3 regions of the Pseudomonas sp. 86_A genome follow, and region 1 is predicted to be linked to each of the others. Evidence: predicted binding sites of a transcription regulator. Region 1 holds the regulator's gene; each other region holds the start of a gene.

The links. The regulator sigma-54, encoded in region 1, starts transcription at its own class of promoters, with help from an activator protein. The targets are predictions, from matches to a motif close to ANTGGCATNNANNTTGCTNT.
Region 2: a site for sigma-54 is predicted at 3,771-3,790, ahead of J5M57_RS06425 (flagellar basal body rod protein FlgF). Genes of this name have one in related genera too.
Region 3: a site for sigma-54 is predicted at 5,255-5,274, ahead of glnK (P-II family nitrogen regulator). Genes of this name have one in related genera too.

What each region holds. Positions count from the first base shown of each region.
Region 1 covers NZ_JAFGYS010000002.1:293,871-300,566, reverse strand. Annotated here, with positions in the region: gene ptsN (PTS IIA-like nitrogen regulatory protein PtsN) at 1-445, opposite strand, end outside; gene raiA (ribosome-associated translation inhibitor RaiA) at 457-765, opposite strand; gene J5M57_RS04750 (RNA polymerase factor sigma-54) at 839-2,332, opposite strand; gene lptB (LPS export ABC transporter ATP-binding protein) at 2,521-3,246, opposite strand; gene lptA (lipopolysaccharide transport periplasmic protein LptA) at 3,246-3,791, opposite strand; gene lptC (LPS export ABC transporter periplasmic protein LptC) at 3,778-4,350, opposite strand; gene J5M57_RS04730 (HAD family hydrolase) at 4,359-4,883, opposite strand; gene J5M57_RS04725 (KpsF/GutQ family sugar-phosphate isomerase) at 4,883-5,857, opposite strand; gene J5M57_RS04720 (ATP-binding cassette domain-containing protein) at 6,133-6,696, shown strand, end outside.
Region 2 covers NZ_JAFGYS010000003.1:178,770-185,465, forward strand. Annotated here, with positions in the region: gene flgJ (flagellar assembly peptidoglycan hydrolase FlgJ) at 1-269, opposite strand, end outside; gene J5M57_RS06410 (flagellar basal body P-ring protein FlgI) at 281-1,369, opposite strand; gene flgH (flagellar basal body L-ring protein FlgH) at 1,397-2,092, opposite strand; gene flgG (flagellar basal-body rod protein FlgG) at 2,145-2,930, opposite strand; gene J5M57_RS06425 (flagellar basal body rod protein FlgF) at 2,976-3,716, opposite strand; gene J5M57_RS06430 (sigma-54-dependent transcriptional regulator) at 4,069-5,631, opposite strand; gene phhA (phenylalanine 4-monooxygenase) at 6,003-6,696, shown strand, end outside.
Region 3 covers NZ_JAFGYS010000011.1:8,974-15,669, reverse strand. Annotated here, with positions in the region: gene J5M57_RS17560 (DUF484 family protein) at 1-430, shown strand, start outside; gene xerC (tyrosine recombinase XerC) at 433-1,332, shown strand; gene J5M57_RS17550 (HAD-IA family hydrolase) at 1,329-2,036, shown strand; gene sutA (transcriptional regulator SutA) at 2,269-2,595, opposite strand; gene J5M57_RS17540 (secondary thiamine-phosphate synthase enzyme YjbQ) at 2,698-3,123, opposite strand; gene J5M57_RS17535 (ammonium transporter) at 3,340-4,677, opposite strand; gene glnK (P-II family nitrogen regulator) at 4,715-5,053, opposite strand; gene J5M57_RS17525 (accessory factor UbiK family protein) at 5,467-5,727, shown strand; partial or broken gene J5M57_RS17520 (Bro-N domain-containing protein) at 6,086-6,609, shown strand; gene J5M57_RS17515 (HigA family addiction module antitoxin) at 6,604-6,696, opposite strand, start outside.

The sequences.
Region 1 (6,696 bases):
TCAGGACGACCTGATACAAGGCTTCGTTACTCGGTGCGCTGCGCAGTTTTTCGCGCACTTCCTTGCGATCGAGCATGCTGGCGATCTGGCGCAGTAATTCCAGGTGGGCATCGGTGGCCGCTTCCGGGACCAGCAGGACAAACAGCAGGTCAACCGGTGCGCCGTCGATGGCATCGAAATCGATGGGGGCATCAAGGTGCATCAATGCGCTGATAGGCGCTTCGCAGCCTTTGAGGCGGCAGTGGGGAATGGCGATGCCGTTGCCGAAACCGGTGGAACCGAGTTTCTCACGGGCGATCAGCGCCTCGAAGACATCCTGCATCTCCAGATCCGGCACTTCGCGGGCGATCAGGTTGGCAATCTGTTCGAGGGCTTTCTTTTTACTGCCGCCCGGCACGTTCACGAGGGAACGGCCGGGGGTCAGGATACTTTCAAGTCGGATCATGGGGTGGGGGGTTATCGACCGGTCGCGCCCTGGAGCAGGCTCTGGGTCTTTTCCTTATGCTTTTTGAGTTGTTTATCCAGCTTGTCGGTCAAGGCGTCGATCGCCGCGTACATATCGGTATGTTCCGCGTTGGCGACCACTTCGCTGCCGGGTATATGCAAGGTGGCTTCGATTTTCTGCTTCAGCTTTTCGACGCACATCGTGACCTGCACGTTGGTGATCTTGTCGAAATGGCGCTCTAATCGTTCGAGTTTCTCATTGATGTAAGCGCGCAGAGGTTCGGTCACTTCCAGTTGGTGTCCACTGATGTTGACTTGCATACAGCTTCTCCTTCGTTGCCAGTGCATAAAGCGGCAGGCCGGATAGCCTGCCACTGGAACGCTGTAACGTGGCTTACATCAACCGCTTGCGTTCGCTCGAAGGCGCGATCCCGAGGGATTCGCGGTACTTGGCGACGGTGCGGCGAGCCACCTGAATGCCTTGTGCCTCCAGTAAACCAGCGATCTTGCTGTCACTCAACGGCTTTTTCTGATTTTCCGCCGCAACCAGTTTTTTGATGATTGCGCGGATCGCTGTGGACGAGCATTCGCCGCCTTCGGAGGTGCTGACGTGGCTGGAGAAAAAGTATTTCAGTTCATAAATACCGCGCGGGGTATGCATGAATTTCTGCGTGGTGACCCGGGAAATCGTCGATTCGTGCATGCCGACCGCCTCGGCGATGTCGTGCAGGACCAACGGTTTCATGGCTTCGTCACCGTATTCCAGGAAGCCGCGCTGATGCTCGACGATCTGGGTGGCGACTTTCATCAGGGTTTCGTTGCGGCTTTGCAGGCTCTTGATGAACCAGCGCGCTTCCTGAAGCTGATTGCGCATGAAAGTGTTGTCGGCGCTGGTGTCGGCACGGCGGACGAAGCCTGCATATTGCGCATTGACCCGCAGGCGCGGTACCGACTCCTGGTTCAGCTCGACCAGCCAGCGTTCGTTGTCCTTGCGCACAATGACGTCGGGCACCACGTATTCGGCTTCGGTCGATTCGATCTGCGAACCCGGGCGCGGGTTGAGGCTCTGCACCAGTTCGATGACCTGGCGCAGCTCATCTTCCTTGAGCTTCATGCGTCGCATCAGCTGGCTGTAGTCGCGGCTGCCCAGCAGATCGATGTAGTCGCTGACCAGACGCTTGGCTTCGTTCAGCCAAGGGGTCTTGGCGGGCAGCTGACGCAGTTGCAGCAGCAGGCATTCGCTGAGATTGCGCGCACCGATGCCGGCTGGTTCGAATTGCTGGATGCGATGCAGGACGGCTTCGATCTCGTCCAGCTCGATGTCGAGCTCCGGGTCAAAGGCGTCGAGAATTTCTTCGAGGGTTTCGTCGAGGTAGCCCTGATTGTTGATGCAGTCGATCAGGGTCACGGCGATCAGGCGATCCGTGTCGGACATCGGCGCCAGGTTCAGCTGCCACAGTAGATGGCTGTGCAGGCTTTCCCCGGCGGAGGTGCGGGTGGTGAAGTCCCACTCGTCGTCATCGCTGGTGGGCAGGCTGCTGGCGCTGGTCTGGTAGACGTCTTCCCAGGCGGTGTCGACGGGCAGCTCGTTAGGGATGCGCTCGTTCCATTCGCCATCCTCCAGGTTGTCCACCGTCGGGGCGGTTTCCTGATAGGACGGTTCCTGAATCTCGGTATTGGGCTTTTGTTCGGCGTTGTCCGCCAAAGGATCGGAGTTGTCGAAGTCGTCGCCGTCTTCCTGGCGTTCGAGCATCGGATTGGATTCCAGGGCCTCCTGGATTTCCTGTTGCAGGTCCAGGGTGGACAATTGGAGCAGGCGGATGGCCTGTTGCAGCTGCGGTGTCATCGTCAGCTGCTGGCCCATTCTCAAGACTAGCGATGGTTTCATGGCAGGGGCTTAACACCTTATTCGCCGGCGCGCATGCGCCATCCACTACAGGGCGCCGAAGCGCCAAACTTAAGCAAATTATATGCCTGAAACTGTCGTGTTTGCCTAGAGCGCTGTAACAATAAAAGCGTATAAAAATCAGCTTCAACGTTACAGCACCCCAACGGCTGGCCGGGTGTGCTCGCGCTTTAGAGGCGGAACTCGTGGCCCAGGTACACTTCCTTCACCAGATCGTTGGCGAGGATGGTTGCAGCGTCACCTTCGGCGATCAATTGACCGTCGTTGACGATGTAAGCGGTTTCGCAGATATCCAGGGTCTCGCGGACGTTGTGGTCGGTGATCAGTACGCCGATGCCCTTGGCCTTGAGGTGATGGATGATCTGCTTGATGTCGCCGACCGAGATCGGGTCGACACCGGCGAACGGTTCGTCGAGCAGGATGAATTTCGGTGCGGTGGCCAAGGCGCGAGCGATTTCCACCCGGCGGCGTTCACCACCGGACAGGCTCATGCCGAGGTTGTCGCGGATGTGGCTGATGTGGAATTCCTGCAGCAGGCTTTCCAGTTCCTTGCGACGCCCGGCCTTGTCGAGTTCGGCGCGGGTCTCGAGGATGGCCATGATGTTGTCGGCTACCGACAGTTTGCGGAAGATCGACGCTTCTTGCGGCAGATAGCCGATACCGGCCTTGGCGCGACCGTGCATGGGCTGGTGGCTGACGTCCAGATCGTCGATCAGCACGCGACCCTGATCGGCCTGCACCAGGCCAACGATCATGTAGAAACAGGTGGTCTTGCCAGCGCCGTTCGGGCCGAGCAGGCCAACGATCTGGCCGCTGTCGATCGACAGGCTGACGTCGCGCACAACCTGGCGGCTTTTATAGGCCTTGGCCAGGTGCTGAGCTTTCAGAGTTGCCATTACTGGGTTTTCTCGTCGGTTTTCTTCTTCGGCTGGATCACCATGTCGATGCGCGGACGCGCTTCAGTGACCTTGCTGCCGGTAGCGCGACCGGCGCTGGCCAGTTTCTTCACGGTGTCGTAGACGATTTTCTCGCCCTGAGTGGTGTTGTTGTCCTTGTCGACAACCTTGGCCTTGTCGATCAGCACGACGCGGTTTTGCGCAGCGTGGTACTGGATCGTCACGCCCCAGCCCTGAACAGGCTTGGTGTCGCCAGCGGTTTGCAATTGCTCGAAGTAGGCAAGGTTGCCGACCGAAGTCACGACGTCGATGTCACCTGTCTTGGTGCGGGTGATGGTCACCGTGTTGCCTTTAACGGTCATCGAGCCCTGGGTGATGATCACATCACCTTTATAGGTGGCGATGCCGTTCTTGTCGTCCAGTTGGGCGTCGTCGGCCTGAATGCGGATAGGTTGCTGCTGATCGTTCGGCAGAGCCCAGGCGCTCACGCTTCCCAGTGCTGCGCCCAGACTGAGCAAAATAGGGAGGGTTTTAACGAGCCTCATACTGTCCTCTTACGTTCGATTGCAGGTGTATCCTGCTTTCCTTCAAATACGCCTTCATTCCCACGCCAGTCGATACACCGCCAGCGCCGTCGATTCTAACGGGTTGCTCGGTCTGCGCATATTGCTGCTGAGGGAACACCGTCATTCGTGTACTGGTGATCAGGGTGTCGCGGTTCTTTTCATCGGTGCGCTTGATGCGTACCGAGTCGATCAGTTCTACCTGCGTTCCGTCAGGATTCACCTCGCCACGCTCGCTGGTCACGTGCCATGGGAATTCGGTGCCGCGGAACATGTTCAGGTCGGGTTTGGTGACCAGGGTCACGTCCGTCGCTTTCAGGTGCTCGGCCTTGTCGGAGGTCATTTCGTACTGCAGCTTGCCGTCCGGAAGGTATTGCAGGGTATGTGTGTTGGTGGCGTACCAGTCGATGGCCGTGTCTTCGACCTTGACCACAGGTTTGTCGAGGAAACGCTCAGGGCTGATGTTCCAGTAGCCGACCGCCGCAAACATGGCAGCGATACAGCCGAACAGCAGGAAGTTGCGAAATTTTTTGCTAAACATGATTTGGCTCACAGGTACGCGGCGTTGGCCGCATCGAGGCGGCCCTGGGCGCGCAGGATCAATTCGCAGAATTCGCGGGCAGCGCCTTCGCCACCGCGAGCCCGAGTGACGCCATGGGCGTGTTCGCGCACGAAGTCGGCAGCGTTGGCAACGGCCATGCCCAGGCCTACGCGGCGGATCACCGGCAGGTCAGGCAAGTCGTCACCGAGGTAGGCGACCTGTTCATAGCTTAGGCCCAGTTGCGCCAGTAGACCGTCCAGAACCACCAATTTGTCCTCGCGACCCTGAAACAGGTGCGGGATACCGAGGTTCTTCGCCCGGCGCTCGACCACAGGAGTCTTGCGACCGCTGATGATCGCGGTTTCGACGCCGGCGTTCATCAGCATCTTGATGCCTTGGCCGTCGAGGGTGTTGAACGTCTTGAATTCGCTGCCGTCTTCAAGGAAGTACAGGCGACCGTCGGTGAGGACGCCGTCGACGTCGAATACCGCCAGTTTGATCGCTTTGCCGCGCTGCAGCAGGTCGGTTGTCATTACATCACTCCTGCACGCAGCAGATCGGAGAGGTTGAAGGCGCCGATCGGGCGATCTTCTTCATCCACGACAACCAGTGCGTTGATTCGGTGGTCTTCCATGATTTTCAGCGCTTCGGCGGCGAGCATTTCGGGCCGTGCGGTCTTGCCGTGCGCGGTCATGACCTGGTCGATGGTGGCGCTACGGATGTCGATGCTGCGATCCAGCGTGCGACGCAGGTCGCCGTCGGTGAAGATCCCGGCCAGTTTGCCGTCGGCTTCAACAATCGCGGTCATGCCCAGGCCCTTGCGGGTCATTTCCATGAGCGCATCCTTGAGCAGGGTGCCGCGTTGCACCAGTGGCAGTTCCTGGCCGGCGTGCATGACGTTTTCGACTTTCAGCAGCAGGCGTCGGCCCAGCGCGCCGCCCGGGTGGGAAAAAGCGAAATCTTCAGCGGTAAAACCACGGGCTTCGAGCAGCGCCACGGCCAGCGCGTCGCCCATGACCAGCGCAGCGGTGGTCGAGGATGTCGGCGCCAGGTTCAAAGGGCAGGCTTCATGCTCGACATGCACGTTGAGATTGACCTCGGCGGCCTTGGCCAGCGGCGACTGCGGATTGCCGGTCACGCTGATCAACTGGATGCCCAGGCGTTTGATCAAAGGCAGCAGGGTGACGATTTCGTTGGTCGAGCCGGAGTTGGACAGGGCGAGGATCACGTCGTCGCGGGTGATCATGCCCATGTCGCCGTGGCTGGCTTCGGCTGGATGCACGAAAAAGGCCGGGGTGCCGGTGCTGGCCAGGGTTGCAGCAATCTTGTTGCCGACGTGCCCGGATTTGCCCATGCCGACGACGACCACACGGCCTTTGCTGGCCAGAATCATCTCGCAAGCGCGTACGAAATCGGCGTCGATATGGGGCAACAAGCCTTGTACGGCTTCCACTTCGAGGCGGATGGTGCGTTGTGCCGATTGAATCAGGTCGCTGGATTGGCTCATGTCAGAAATCGTATAGCCCGATGAAAAGGCGGCGATTATAGCGGTTATGTTGAAAAGCCTCACGCAAGTTCGTCGTGCTTTGTCATTCCTCGTAACCAAAACCCTTAAAAAGTGCCGTCAGGCCTGTCATATCGCTGAACACGGACGGGCTTGGGCCTTGGGCGCTTGGCGATTGCAGTGATATAGTTCGCCGCCAGTTCGGCCCGCCCGGGAGGTATGTGCTTTCCAAGGAAAGCCAGGCGTCCGAGTGAGAGGCTGCATCGCAAGGAGTTTAGATGAGTGCCGATAACGCCTACGCGGTCGAGCTGAAGGGAGTCTCCTTCAAGCGCGGTGCGCGCAGCATTTTCAATAACGTCGATATTCGCATCCCGCGCGGCAAGGTCACCGGCATCATGGGACCTTCCGGGTGTGGCAAGACCACGCTGCTGCGTTTGATGGGGGCGCAATTGCGTCCTTCCAGCGGGGAAGTGTGGGTCAACGGTCAGAACCTGCCGACGCTGTCGCGCAGTGATCTGTTCGATGCGCGAAAGCACATGGGCGTGCTGTTTCAGAGCGGCGCACTGTTTACCGATCTCGATGTGTTCGAGAACGTCGCTTTCCCCCTGCGTGTCCATACCCAATTGCCGGATGAGATGATCCGCGACATCGTCCTGCTCAAATTGCAGGCGGTCGGTCTGCGGGGCGCGATCGAGTTGATGCCCGACGAGCTTTCGGGAGGCATGAAACGTCGTGTTGCCCTGGCCCGTGCGATTGCCCTCGATCCGCAGATTCTCATGTATGACGAGCCGTTCGTCGGTCAGGATCCGATCGCCATGGGCGTGCTGGTCCGTCTGATCCGT
Region 2 (6,696 bases), on a different contig from region 1:
GACAGCGACACTGCCAGTTGCTGGTCGTACATTTCCTGATACTGCTTGGCGGCCGGGGTGTTCATCGGGTTGTCTTTACCCAACGCCTCGGTGGCCGAACGCATCGACTTGAGCATTTCGCCAAGGAACAGCGATTCGAACTCCTGCGCCACCTTGCGCATGTTCGCATCGCTGTTCTTGTCGCCGACCTTGAGCTGGTTCAGGCGATTGAGGTCGGAGTACGAACCCGAATCGCCAGTGCCCACCAGACTGCCTTTGCGCATATCCATGGTCGCCGGCCTCAGATCACAATCAGGTCGGCTTGCAACGCGCCGGCCTGCTTGAGTGCTTCGAGAATGGCCATCAGGTCACCCGGTGCCGCGCCAACCTGGTTTACCGCCCGCACGATCTCGTCGAGGGTGGTGCCCGGGCCGAACTTGAACATCGGCTTGGCTTCCTGCTGGGCGTTGACCCGCGAGCGCGGCACCACAGCGGTCTGGCCATTGGACAACGGGCCCGGCTGGCTGACGATCGGGTCTTCGGTGATGGTCACGGTCAGGCTGCCGTGGGTCACAGCGGCCGGCGAAACCTTCACGTTCTGGCCGATGACGATGGTGCCGGTACGCGAGTTGATGATGACTTTCGCCACCGCCTGACCCGGGTCGACTTCGAGGTTTTCCAGGATCGACAGATAGTCGACGCGCTGGCTCGGATCGAGCGGCGCAGTGACGCGGATCGAACCGCCGTCGATGGCTTGCGCCACGCCAGGGCCGAGCATGTCGTTGATCTTGTCGACGATGCGCTTGGCGGTGGTGAAGTCGGAACGGTTGAGGTTCAGGGTCAGGCTGTTGCCCTGGTTGAAACCGCTCGGCACCGAACGCTCGACCGAGGCACCGCCCGGGATACGACCGGCCGACGGAACGTTGACGGTGATCTTCGAACCGTCGCGCCCTTCGGCATCGAAACCACCGACCACCAGGTTGCCCTGGGCGATGGCGTAGACGTTGCCGTCGATCCCCTTGAGCGGGGTCAGCAACAGGGTGCCGCCGCGCAGGCTCTTGGAGTTACCGATGGAGGACACCGTAATGTCGACCTGCTGACCCGGTTTGGCGAACGCTGGCAGATCGGCACTCACCGACACCGCCGCGACGTTTTTCAACTGCACGTTGCCCGACCCTGGCGGCACCTTGATGCCGAACTGCGAGAGCATGTTGTTGAAGGTCTGCAGGGTGAACGGGGTTTGCGTCGTCTGGTCACCGGTGCCGTTAAGCCCGACCACCAGGCCGTAACCGATCAACTGGTTGGAGCGCACGCCGGAAATGCTGGCGATATCTTTCAGCCGCTCGGCGTGGGCACCAAAGGCTGCGGACATCATGGCCGCCGCCAGCATGAAGCTTTTCAGATTCAACGTAGCCACCTAGAAAGGGAACAGCGGGCTGAGGAAGAAACGGTCGAACCAGCCTGGCTGACTCGCATCGGCAAACGAGCCGGTGCCCGAGTAGGTGATGCGCGCATCGGCGACACGGGTCGACGACACGGTGTTGTCGGTGGCGATGTCATCGGCACGCACCAGACCTGCGATCCGCACCAGCTCGTCGCCGGTGTTGAGGGTCATCCACTTCTCGCCGCGCACAGCGATGATGCCGTTGGGCAGCACGTCGGCCACGGTCACGGTGATCGAGCCGGTCAGGGTGTTGCCCTGCGCGGCCTTGCTGTCGCCCTTGGTCGCACGGTCGCCGCTGTAGCCGACGTCGAGGCTCAGGTCGTTACCGCCCAACGGGTTGTTGGTGGTGCCGCCGCCGCCAAACAGCGAGGTCAGGCCGATGCCGGTCTTGCTGTTCTTGGCCACCTGCGAGTTGGCGTTCTTGCTCGCCTGAGTCTTCTCGTTCAGGGTGATGGTGATGATGTCACCGACCCGGAACGCCTTGCGGTCGCTGTACAGGTTCTGCTCGAAGCCGGCCTGATAGATCGAGCCGTTGTTGGCCGCAGACGGCAATGGCGTGCGCGGCAACACCGGGGCGTAGTAAGGGTCATTGGGCTTGGGCGTCGGTGCGACGCAGCCCGCGAGCGAGACGACCCCACCCAATGCCAGAACAGATACGAAGCGTTTCATGACCCTACCTCACGGTGTTGCTGGCGGCCTCATGGCCGCCCCATAGACTTGATTACAGATTCTGCGTTACGAACGAGAGCATCTGGTCGGCGGTGGAGATCACCTTGGAGTTCATCTCGTAGGCGCGCTGAGTGGTGATCATGTTGACCATCTCTTCAACGGTGCTGACGTTGGAACCTTCCAGGGTGTTCTGCAGCGTGGTACCGAAACCGTTCAGGCCCGGGGTGCCAATTTGCGGCGCGCCGGAAGCAGCGGTTTCCAGGAACAGGTTGTTGCCCACAGCCTGCAGACCGGCCGGGTTGATGAAGTCGGCGGTTTGCAGGTTGCCGATCACCTGAGCGGCCGGGTTGCCAGGCACAGTGATCGACACGGTGCCGTCGGTGCCGACGGTGAAGCTCTGGGCGTTGTTCGGGATGACGATGGCCGGCTCCAGGGCGAAGCCGCTGGCGTTGACGATCTGGCCATTGGAGTCGAGGTGGAAGGTGCCGTCACGGGTGTAGGACGTGGTGCCGTCCGGCTGCAGGATCTGGAAGAAACCGCGACCGTCGATGGCCATGTCCAGCGGCTGCTCGGTGGTTTGCAGGCTGCCGGCGGTGAAGTTTTTCTGCGTGCCGACGATGCGCACACCGGTACCCAGTTGCAGACCCGACGGCAGTTCGCTGTCCTGGGTCGACTGGGCGCCTGGCTGACGCTTGATCTGATACAGCAGGTCCTGGAACTCGGCACGGTCACGTTTGAAACCCGTGGTCGAGACGTTCGCCAGGTTGTTGGAAATGGTGGTCAGGTTGGTGTCCTGGGCGGACAGACCGGTTTTGGCAACCCATAGAGCCGGAAGCATTCGATTCTCCTCGTGCGCCTGTTTTACGGCGCGACGTTCTGATAATTAGCTGATCTGCAAGACCCGAGCCATGGCCTGGTCGTCGTCTTTGGCGGTGTTCATCATCTTGACGTGCAACTCGAACTGCTTGGCCAGGGCCAGCACCGACGTCATTTCTTCCACGGCGTTGACGTTGCTCGACTCAAGGAAACCCGACACCAGTTTGACGTTGGCGTCGGCCGGCGCAGGCTGGCCGTCCTTGGTGTAGATCGAGCCGTCGAGGCCTTTGTTGAGGTTCTTGATGTCCGGGTTGACCAGTTTGATCCGGTCGACTTCCGCCATGACGCGCGGGCCTTCGCCCATCGCACGAATACTGATGGTGCCGTCTTCGCCGACTTCGACTTGCTGCTCTGGCGGCACGGCGATCGGACCGCCATTGCCGAGTACCGGCATGCCGTTGCCGGCGCGCAGTACGCCGAGGGCGTCGATGTTGAGACTGCCGGTGCGCACGTAGCTTTCGCCGCCGTTAGGGTTCTGCACGGCAATAAAGCCGTTGCCGGTCACGGCCACGTCGAGGTCACGACCGGTCTGCACCAGTGAACCTGCGGTGAAATCGGTGGCGGGCCGTTCGCTCATGGCAAACGCACGCGCCGGAAAGCTGTCACCGAACACCGGCATCGAACGCGCCTGCTCCAGGTCGCGCTGAAAACCATTGGTGGAGATGTTCGCCAGGTTGTTGGCATGCGCCTTTTGCGCCAGTGCGTTCTGACTGGCGCCAGTCATTGCCACATAAAGGTACTTGTCCACACTCTTTCCTCTGCATGCCGGACGTTTGCCGCCCACCGCTGTACTGCTGAGCCATAAGCAATTTGCAGACCAACTTTTTTCTGGCGGCCTGCGGCCCGGCAAACAAAGGACTTGAGGGCAAGCGAGGGGAAATTTGAAATGTATCGAAGTCGAAAAACCGGCGGTGTTATGCCGCTTGGCGGCAATCCCGGTTCTCGCTGATGGAAACGGGACCTGTGGCGAGGGAGCTTGCTCCCGCTCGGCTGCGTAGCAGTCGTAAACCCGGCGAATGCGGTATATCTGATTCCACCCTATTGAATGGATTTGGGTTCGCTGCGCAACCCAGCGGGAGCAAGCTCCCTCGCCACAATGGTCAATCGGCTGGATCCTTACCGACTTCATACTCACGCAGCTTATTGGCAATCGTGGTGTGCGAAACCCCCAGCCGCTTGCCCAGTTGCCGACTGCTCGGGTGTTCGGAATAAAGGCGCTCCAGCACCGCTTTCTCGAAGCGCCCGACGATCTCGTCCAAACCGCCCTCCAGCGAAAAATCGCCAAGCGGCTGACGCACGCCATAATCCGGCAAGCGAATATGCTCCGCCTTCACGGTCCCGCCGTCACACAGCGACACCGCCTGAAACAGCACGTTCTCCAGTTGTCGCACGTTGCCCGGCCAGTGATAGTGACTGAGGCGATCCATCGCTGCCGGCGCCAGTTTCGGCAGTGAGCAACCGATCTGGCGGCTGGCCTGATCGAGGAAGTGCTCCACCAGCGGCGTCAAACCGTCGAGGCATTCGCGCAGCGGGGGAATGTGCAGCGACAGCACATTCAAGCGGTGATACAAGTCCTGACGGAACTCACCACGGGCGCACAGCTCGGACAAGTCGACCTGCGTCGCACAGATCACCCGCACATCCAGATACACCTCTTCGTCGCTGCCCACTCGACGGAAGCAGCCGTCCTGTAGAAAGCGCAGCAACTTGACCTGCAAACGCGGGCTCATTTCCCCGACGCCATCGAGAAACAGCGTGCCGCCTGCCGTCAGCTCCAGCAGGCCGAGCTTGCCTTCCGCACGCGCCCCTTCGAACGCACCGGGGCCGTAGCCGAACAGCTCGGTCTCGGCCATCGACTCCGGCAGCCCCGCGCAGTTGAGCGCCATCAACGGCGACTGTCCGCGTGGACTGGCGAGGTGGCAGGCGCGCGCCAGCAACTCTTTCCCGGTGCCGGTTTCGCCTTCGATCAACAGCGGCGCATCCAGAGGTGCCATGCGCCGCGCTTCGCGCACCACCGCCGCCATGACCTTCGAACTCTGGAAGATGCTGTCGAAGCCGCGCAGCTCCTGTTTACGAACGTTATAGATGCGCTCGCCGACGCGGTCGGCGCGGTGCAAGGTCAGTACCGCACCGGCCATGGCTTCGCTGTCGTCGTGTTCCGATTGCAGCGGCGCGATGTCGGCGAGAAAGATGTCGCCCTTGACCTTGACGCGCATGCCGTTGATCCGCGACTTGTTGGCGCGCACCAGTTCCGGCAGGTCGAAATCCTCGGCATAACGCGACAGCGGAATCCCCGGCACCTCGTCCACCCGCACCCCGAGCAACTGCGCCGCGGCGCGGTTGGCGGCAACGATCGAGCCGCCCATGTCGATCGACAGCACCGGGAATTCCAGTGCGCCGAGCAAGGCGTTCAACTCCATGTGCCGGCGCTCGCTGGGCATCAGCCCGACGCGCTTGACGCCAAACACCCCGGCAATCGCCTCGAACTTCGGCCGCAGCGCCTGGAACTGGATGTTGATCAGGTTCGGGCAGTGCAGGTAAATCGCATTGCCATGCTCGCCACCGACCTCGCCGCGCGCGACGTTGATCCCGTACTCCACCAACAGATTGAGGATGTCGCGCAGGATGCCGATGCGGTTCTGGCAGTGGACTTTGATACGCATATAAATGACCCGTGAAGACAGTAATACCTGTAGGAGTGAGCCTGCTCGCGATAGCGGTGGGTCAGTTGATATTGATGCTGACTGATACACCGCTATCGCGAGCAGGCTCACTCCTGCAAGGGAACGGCGCCAGACTTTTCTGTCGAGGGCGCAGATAGTTGTCAAGATTATGTGACAGCCACAACCCTTTTCAAACCTGCAAATCACCGCAAACGCGAGATACCCGCCAAAGCGTAACGATTTTTTTACGAAATCCGCTGATTTTTCCTACAAGGTGCGCCTGCAACCTGCTGCATCCCTCCCTGCTCTGAGGTAAATCTGACCCCATCGCTGGACATAACAAGAACGAATTCCCCTAGCAGGAGAGCAGTATGAAGCAGACGCAATACGTGGCTCGCGAGCCCGATGCGCAAGGTTTTATCGACTACCCCGCCGAAGAACACGCGGTGTGGAACACGCTGATCACCCGCCAGTTGAAAGTGATCGAGGGCCGGGCGTGCCAGGAATACCTGGACGGTATCGAAAAACTCGGTCTGCCCCACGACCGCATCCCGCAACTGGGCGAGATCAACAAGGTGCTCGGCGAAACCACCGGTTGGCAGGTCGCCCGTGTCCCGGCGCTGATTCCGTTCCAGACCTTCTTCGAATTGCTCGCCAGCAAACAGTTTCCGGTCGCCACCTTCATTCGTACCCGCGAAGAGCTGGACTACCTGCAAGAGCCGGACATTTTCCACGAGATCTTCGGCCACTGCCCGCTGCTGACCAACCCGTGGTTCGCCGAATTCACGCACACCTATGGCAAGCTCGGCCTGCAGGCCACCAAGGAAGAGCGCGTGTACCTGGCGCGCCTGTACTGGATGACCATCGAGTTCGGCCTGGTCGACACCCCGCAAGGCCAACGCATCTACGGCGGCGGCATCCTGTCCTCGCCCAAAGAAACCGTTTACTCGCTGTCGGACGAGCCTGAGCATCAGGCCTTCGATCCGCTGGAAGCCATGCGCACGCCGTATCGCATCGACATCCTGCAGCCGCTGTACTTTGTCCTGCCCAACCTCAAGCGCCTGT
Region 3 (6,696 bases), on a different contig from region 1:
CGCCCTGATGGACGCCGCCAGCCTAGAAGACGTGGTGATCAGCGTCGAAGACAGCCTGCGCCAGGACTTCCAGGTGCCTTTTGTCAGCCTGATCCTGCTCGGCGACAACCCGGCACCGGTCGGCCGTTGGGTGACCCACGCCGACGCGCAAACCGCGATCGGCGGCCTGCTCACCGAAGGCAAAAGCGTCAGCGGCACCCTGCGTGAACATGAACTGGACTTCCTGTTCGGCGAAGAGCAGCGCAAGCAGATCGGCTCCACTGCCGTGGTCGCGGTCAGCCATCAGGGGATTCACGGCATTCTGGCGATCGCCAGCCGCGATCCGCAGCACTACAAGAGTTCGGTCGGCACGCTGTTCCTCAGCTACATCGCCGAAGTCATGGGCCGCGTGCTGCCACGGGTCAACAGCTCCCTGCGTTCGGTACGCTGAACATGGAACGACAACTGGACGCTTACTGCGAACACCTGCGCAGTGAGCGACAGGTGTCGCCGCACACGCTGTCGGCCTACCGCCGCGACCTCGATAAAGTCCTCGGCTGGTGCATCAAACAGAACATCGGCAGTTGGGCGGCGCTGGATATTCAGCGCCTGCGCAGCCTGATCGCCCGCCTGCATGCGCAGGGCCAGTCTTCGCGCAGCCTCGCCCGCTTGCTCTCGGCGGTGCGCGGGCTCTATCACTATCTCAATCGTGAAGGCTTGTGCGACCACGACCCGGCCACCGGCCTGGCCCCGCCAAAAGGCGAGCGGCGCCTGCCGAAAACCCTCGACACCGACCGCGCACTGCAACTGCTGGAAGGTGCGGTCGAGGATGATTTTCTGGCGCGGCGTGATCAGGCGATCCTGGAGTTGTTCTACTCCTCGGGCCTGCGTCTTTCCGAGCTGACCGGGCTCAACCTCGATCAACTCGATCTGGCCGATGGCATGGTTCAGGTGCTCGGCAAGGGCAGCAAGACCCGACTGCTGCCGGTCGGCAAAAAGGCCCGAGAAGCCCTGGAACAGTGGCTGCCGCTACGGGCCATGACCAACCCGGCGGATGACGCCGTGTTCGTCAGCCAGCAGGGCCGACGCCTTGGTCCGCGGGCGATTCAGGTCCGGGTCAAACTGGCCGGTGAACGCGAACTGGGGCAGAACCTGCACCCGCACATGCTGCGTCATTCCTTCGCCAGCCACTTGCTGGAATCCTCGCAGGACCTGCGCGCGGTGCAGGAGCTGCTCGGCCACTCCGACATCAAGACCACGCAGATCTACACCCACCTGGACTTCCAGCACCTGGCGGCGGTCTACGACAGCGCCCACCCACGGGCCAAACGCAGCAAAGGCGACGATTCATGAACATCCAGTTGATCACCTTCGACCTCGACGACACCCTGTGGGACACCGCCCCGGTGATCGTCAGCGCCGAAGCGGTATTGCGCGAATGGTTGAGCGAACATGCGCCGAATCTGGGCGCGGTGCCGGTGGAGCATCTGTGGGCGATTCGCGAGCGGGTGCTGACCAGCGAGCCGGGACTGAAACATCGCATCAGCGCGTTGCGCCGGCGCGTGCTGTTCCACGCATTGGAGGAAGCCGGGTACACCCACGGCGAAGCCTCGGATCTGGCCGACAAGAGTTTTGAAGTGTTCTTGCATGCGCGGCACCAGATCACGGTATTTCCGGAGGTCGAGCCGACCCTGGAAATCCTCGCCAACCATTACGCCCTCGGCGTGGTCACCAACGGCAACGCCGACGTGCGCCGGCTGGGGCTGGCGGATTACTTCAAGTTTGCCTTGTGCGCCGAAGACATCGGCATCGCCAAGCCGGATGTACGCCTGTTCCATGAGGCCCTGCAGCGCGGCGGTGTAAGCGCGGACCTGGCGGTGCACATTGGTGATCATCCGGGCGATGACATCGCCGGGGCACAGCAGGCGGGGATGCGCGCCATCTGGTTCAACCCGGCGGGCAAAGTCTGGGAAGCCGAGCGGCTGCCGGATGCCGAGATCCGCAGCCTGACCGATTTGCCGGCGGTGCTGGCGCGCTGGAATGCCATTTCCGCCTGATATAAAACTGTTTTTTGTGGCGAGGGAGCTTGCTCCCGCTCGGCGGCGCAGCCGTCGTAAAACCAGCCACACAGTATTCCTGAAAAAATGTGTTTGCAGATTTTGGGGTCGCTTCGCAACCCAGCGGGAGCAAGCTCCCTCGCCACAATGTCGCAGTGAACGAGCGCTTTTATTTCGCCCATGAAAAAGCCCGCAGCGACGGCGGGCTTTTTCAGCAAGCAAGTGGCACGCTTCAGATAGGGCGGCTGCCGTACTTGTTGTCCGGCTTCTTGGGCGGATCGGCGACCACGTTGGCCTCCACTTCCTGCACCTTGCCGCCGCGCGCAAGGAACTCTTCCATGGCCTTGGCCAGGGCGTCGCGCTCCTTGTTCTTGGCTTCGATGCTCGGCAACTCGTCTACCGACACCGCAGCCTTGGCTTTGCCTTTGGCAGCCGGAGCCGGCGTATCGTCACCGCCATCGTCTTCAGCAACGTCTTCCGCTGCTGCTTCCAGACCATCCTCGGCCTCGTCTTCGTCGCCTACTTCGAGGTCGTCGTTTTCCAGATCATCGTCGCTCATGTTCTACCTCATGACTTGCGAAAAGCAGATTAGTTATAGACCAGCTTTGGCGACTGTCGAAAGTCGCCGGAAAAAAATCGGTAACCGCTGGTGACCAACGGTTTACGCCCCTTCACCGTGCAAGGTGGCGAGGACTTTACGGGCCCCGCCATGATCACGGTGCTCGCCCAGATAAACGCCTTGCCAGGTTCCCAGAGCCAGTCGTCCCGCCGATACCGGCAAACTGATCTGGCAGCCAAGCACACTGGCCTTGAAGTGCGCCGGGAGGTCGTCCAGGCCTTCGTCGTTATGCTCATAGCCGTCTGTTCCTTGTGGGATCAGACGATTGAAAAATCGTTCGAAGTCGCGACGGACCGCCGGATCGGCGTTCTCGTTGATGGTCAACGACGCCGAGGTATGCTGCAGCCACAAATGCAACAGACCGACCCGACACTGCCTGAGTTCAGGCAGCCCGGCGAGTAACTCGTCCGTCACCAGATGAAAGCCCCGGGGCCGTGCCCGCAGGGTTATCAGAGTCTGTTGCCACATACAGTTCTCCGCACGTTCGGGGCGCATTCTAGCGCGCTCTGTGAAAAAACAAAGACCCTAATATTCCCGCAATGATGTAAGCGATTGGCCGCAGTAAAACGCGGGTCGTAAACACGACCAAAGCCGTACGAAAAATCCTTTCAGCCTTCCCTTCAATGACAAATCCCAGACAAAAAAATGCCCGGCAAGCCGGGCAAGTTTTTTTGATACGCGTACTTACAGGTTGTAGCCGCGTTCGTTGTGTTGTGCCAGATCGAGACCTACCGATTCTTCTTCCTCGGTCACACGCAGCCCCATCACAGCGTCCAGGACCTTGAGGATGATGAAGGTGACGATCGCGGTGTAGATCACCGTGAAGCCGACGCCTTTGCACTGAATCCACACTTGTGCGGCGATGTCGGTCACGGTGCCGAAGCCACCCAGCGACGGTGCAGCGAATACACCGGTGAGGATCGCGCCGAGGATGCCGCCGATACCGTGTACGCCGAAGGCGTCCAGGGAATCGTCATAACCGAGTTTGCGTTTGAGGGTGGTCGCGCAGAAGAAGCACACCACGCCTGCCGCCAGACCGATCACCAGTGCGCCCATCGGACCCACGGTGCCAGCAGCCGGAGTAATTGCCACCAGACCGGCAACCACACCCGAGGCGATGCCCAGTGCACTTGGCTTGCCGTGGGTGATCCATTCGGCAAACATCCAGCCCAGCGCGGCAGCAGCGGTCGCGATCTGAGTGACCAGCATCGCCATGCCGGCGGTGCCGTTGGCCGCTGCAGCGGAACCGGCGTTGAAGCCGAACCAGCCAACCCACAGCATCGCTGCGCCCATCAGGGTGTAGCCGAGGTTGTGCGGCGCCATCGGGGTGGTCGGGAAGCCTTTGCGCTTGCCCAGCACCAGGCACGCTACCAGACCGGCGATACCGGCGTTGATGTGCACCACGGTGCCGCCCGCGAAGTCGAGTACGCCCCAGTCCCACAGCAGGCCGCCGTTACCGGACCAGACCATGTGCGCGATCGGTGCATAGACGAGAGTGAACCACACGCCCATGAAGATCAGCATCGCGGAGAACTTCATCCGCTCGGCGAACGCACCGACGATCAGCGCCGGGGTGATGATCGCGAAGGTCATCTGGAAGGTGATGAACACCGCTTCAGGGAACAACGCCGCCGGGCCGGTCAGGCTTGCCGGAGTGACACCGGCCAGAAATGCCTTGCCCATGCCTCCGACGAAGGAGTTGAAATTGACGACGCCCTGCTCCATGCCGGTGGTGTCGAACGCGATGCTGTAGCCATAAATGACCCACAGGACGCTGATCAGACCGGTAATGGCGAAGCACTGCATCATCACCGAAAGAATGTTTTTCGACCGCACCATGCCGCCGTAGAACAGCGCGAGGCCCGGAATGGTCATGAACAGCACGAGGGCTGTGGAGGTCAGCATCCAGGCGGTGTCGCCGGAATTGAGGACTGGAGGCGCCACCGGATCTGCCGCCATAGCCAGGCCGGGCATTACGATGGACAACAGGGCGCCTAGCCCTGCGAATTTACGCAGAGTCATATTGTTTTCTCCTGGGGCGTTGGGTTTGTGGCGGCGCTTAGATCGCGTCGGTATCGGTTTCGCCGGTACGGATGCGAATCGCCTGTTCCAGATTGACCACGAAGATCTTGCCGTCACCGATCTTGCCGGTGTTGGCCGCCTTGGTTATCGCCTCGATAACCCGATCCAGATCCTTGTCGTCGATGGCCACGTCGATTTTCACCTTGGGCAGAAAATCGACCACATATTCCGCGCCGCGATACAGCTCGGTGTGACCCTTCTGCCGGCCGAAGCCTTTGACTTCAGTAACGGTAATGCCCTGCACGCCGATTTCGGACAGCGACTCGCGTACGTCGTCCAATTTGAACGGCTTGATGATGGCAGTGACTAGCTTCATGAAACTCTCTCCCGAATTGGTGGACTTGCCCCAGGAAAACAAACCCGACTCAAGTCTAAGCGCAGTGCCTGGCTTTGTAACGCATCGTCGGCCTTACCTGCCCGACTGACGCCAGCTAACCGCTGCTGACGAAACTCCCCGCTCCGTCTGCCGCACTGCATTCGTCACAGCGACTGCATCAGTGCATGGGTCACTACCGACTAAGCAGAAAGCTTGCCATCTCGCCAAATTCCCCTGATTTCAATCCCTTGGCCGCTGCCGCAGGCGCTTGCGCGAAAAACGCGCGGCGGTTACGCACAACAACGGTGCGTTGCCGTCCGTCCGCTTGCGCGAAAAGCGTGCATCCGTGCCTGCGTCAATGACTATAGACACTGCGTGATACACTGCCGGCCATTGTTTCCAGGACATCCACCATGCTCGCGCCCAAAGACTTCCTCGACGCCCTGAGCGGCACCGCCTCTCGCCTGTTCAGCGGCGACACCCCGCTGCCGAAAGCCGAAATCGAAAGCCAGTTCAAGATGCTGCTGCAGAGCGCCTTCAGCAAACTCGACCTGGTGAGCCGCGAAGAATTCGACAGCCAGATGGTCGTACTGGCCCGTACTCGCGCTCGCCTCGAGAGCCTCGAAGCCAAAGTCGCCGAGATGGAAGCCAAGCTGACACCGCCCGCTGAATAATCCGCGCCCCCTGTAGGAGCTGCCGAAGGCTGCGATCTTTTGATCTTCAGCCCTTCAACCATCCCGGCAACGTCCTACAACCTGCACCACCGCCGTCCGATTGCGCCGAAAAGCCCAGGTTTTTAAGCTCATCCGATGCTGAATGTTCAGCACTGGGTTTGGCGACCTGGACAGCTTAAGGCGCACGACAACCATGATGGCGGCTACATTTACCGCCACATCGTTTCATGGCGGTTGTGCGTGGGAGACCTTCGGGTCTGCCGGGTTCCTTTTGCTCCGGTTCGCCAACCCGCGTACAACTGCCACCCAATCGTTTGGCGACGATTGAGGGCAGCCCTTAAGCAAGAGGAACTGCTCAATGAATCAAGAAGAGACTTATCTAAGCCCGCACATCTTCACCCGCCACAAACTCCCCCTCCACGCCCTCCTCATCCAGAACCAACCCTGGTTCTGCGCCCGAGACCTGAGCCGCCTGCTGCACATCTACCTCAACGAACGCATGCTGCGAAAACTCGACCCCGACCAATACCAAACCCGCAAAACCCTGATCCACAACCAAATCGAAAACACCCTGCTGATCAGCGAATCCGGCATCTACGCCCTCCTCGTCTACCACTACTGCCCCGAATACCGAGCGCTGCGCGAATGGCTCACCCATCAGGTCATCCCCACCCTGCGCGACGCCCCCAACACACCACAAGCGAACGCCCACACCTGAGCCTACTCAGTTGGCCGGACATGACGTTGAGTTTGTTGCACTGGAATAACCAGCCGTGGATACGGTTGCAGGATGTGCCGTTGATGGTGGTAGAGCGAGAAATGCCGAAGCGCGAGGCGGGGCGATGGTGGAAAAGAGCTTCACGGATGTTGCAATCGCTATAAGCCCGAATGCCGGAGCTGGGCCCTGCGCAAATCGTAAGTCGATTGAAGATTCATCCAGAACTCAGGCGTGGTGTTGAGATGAATGGC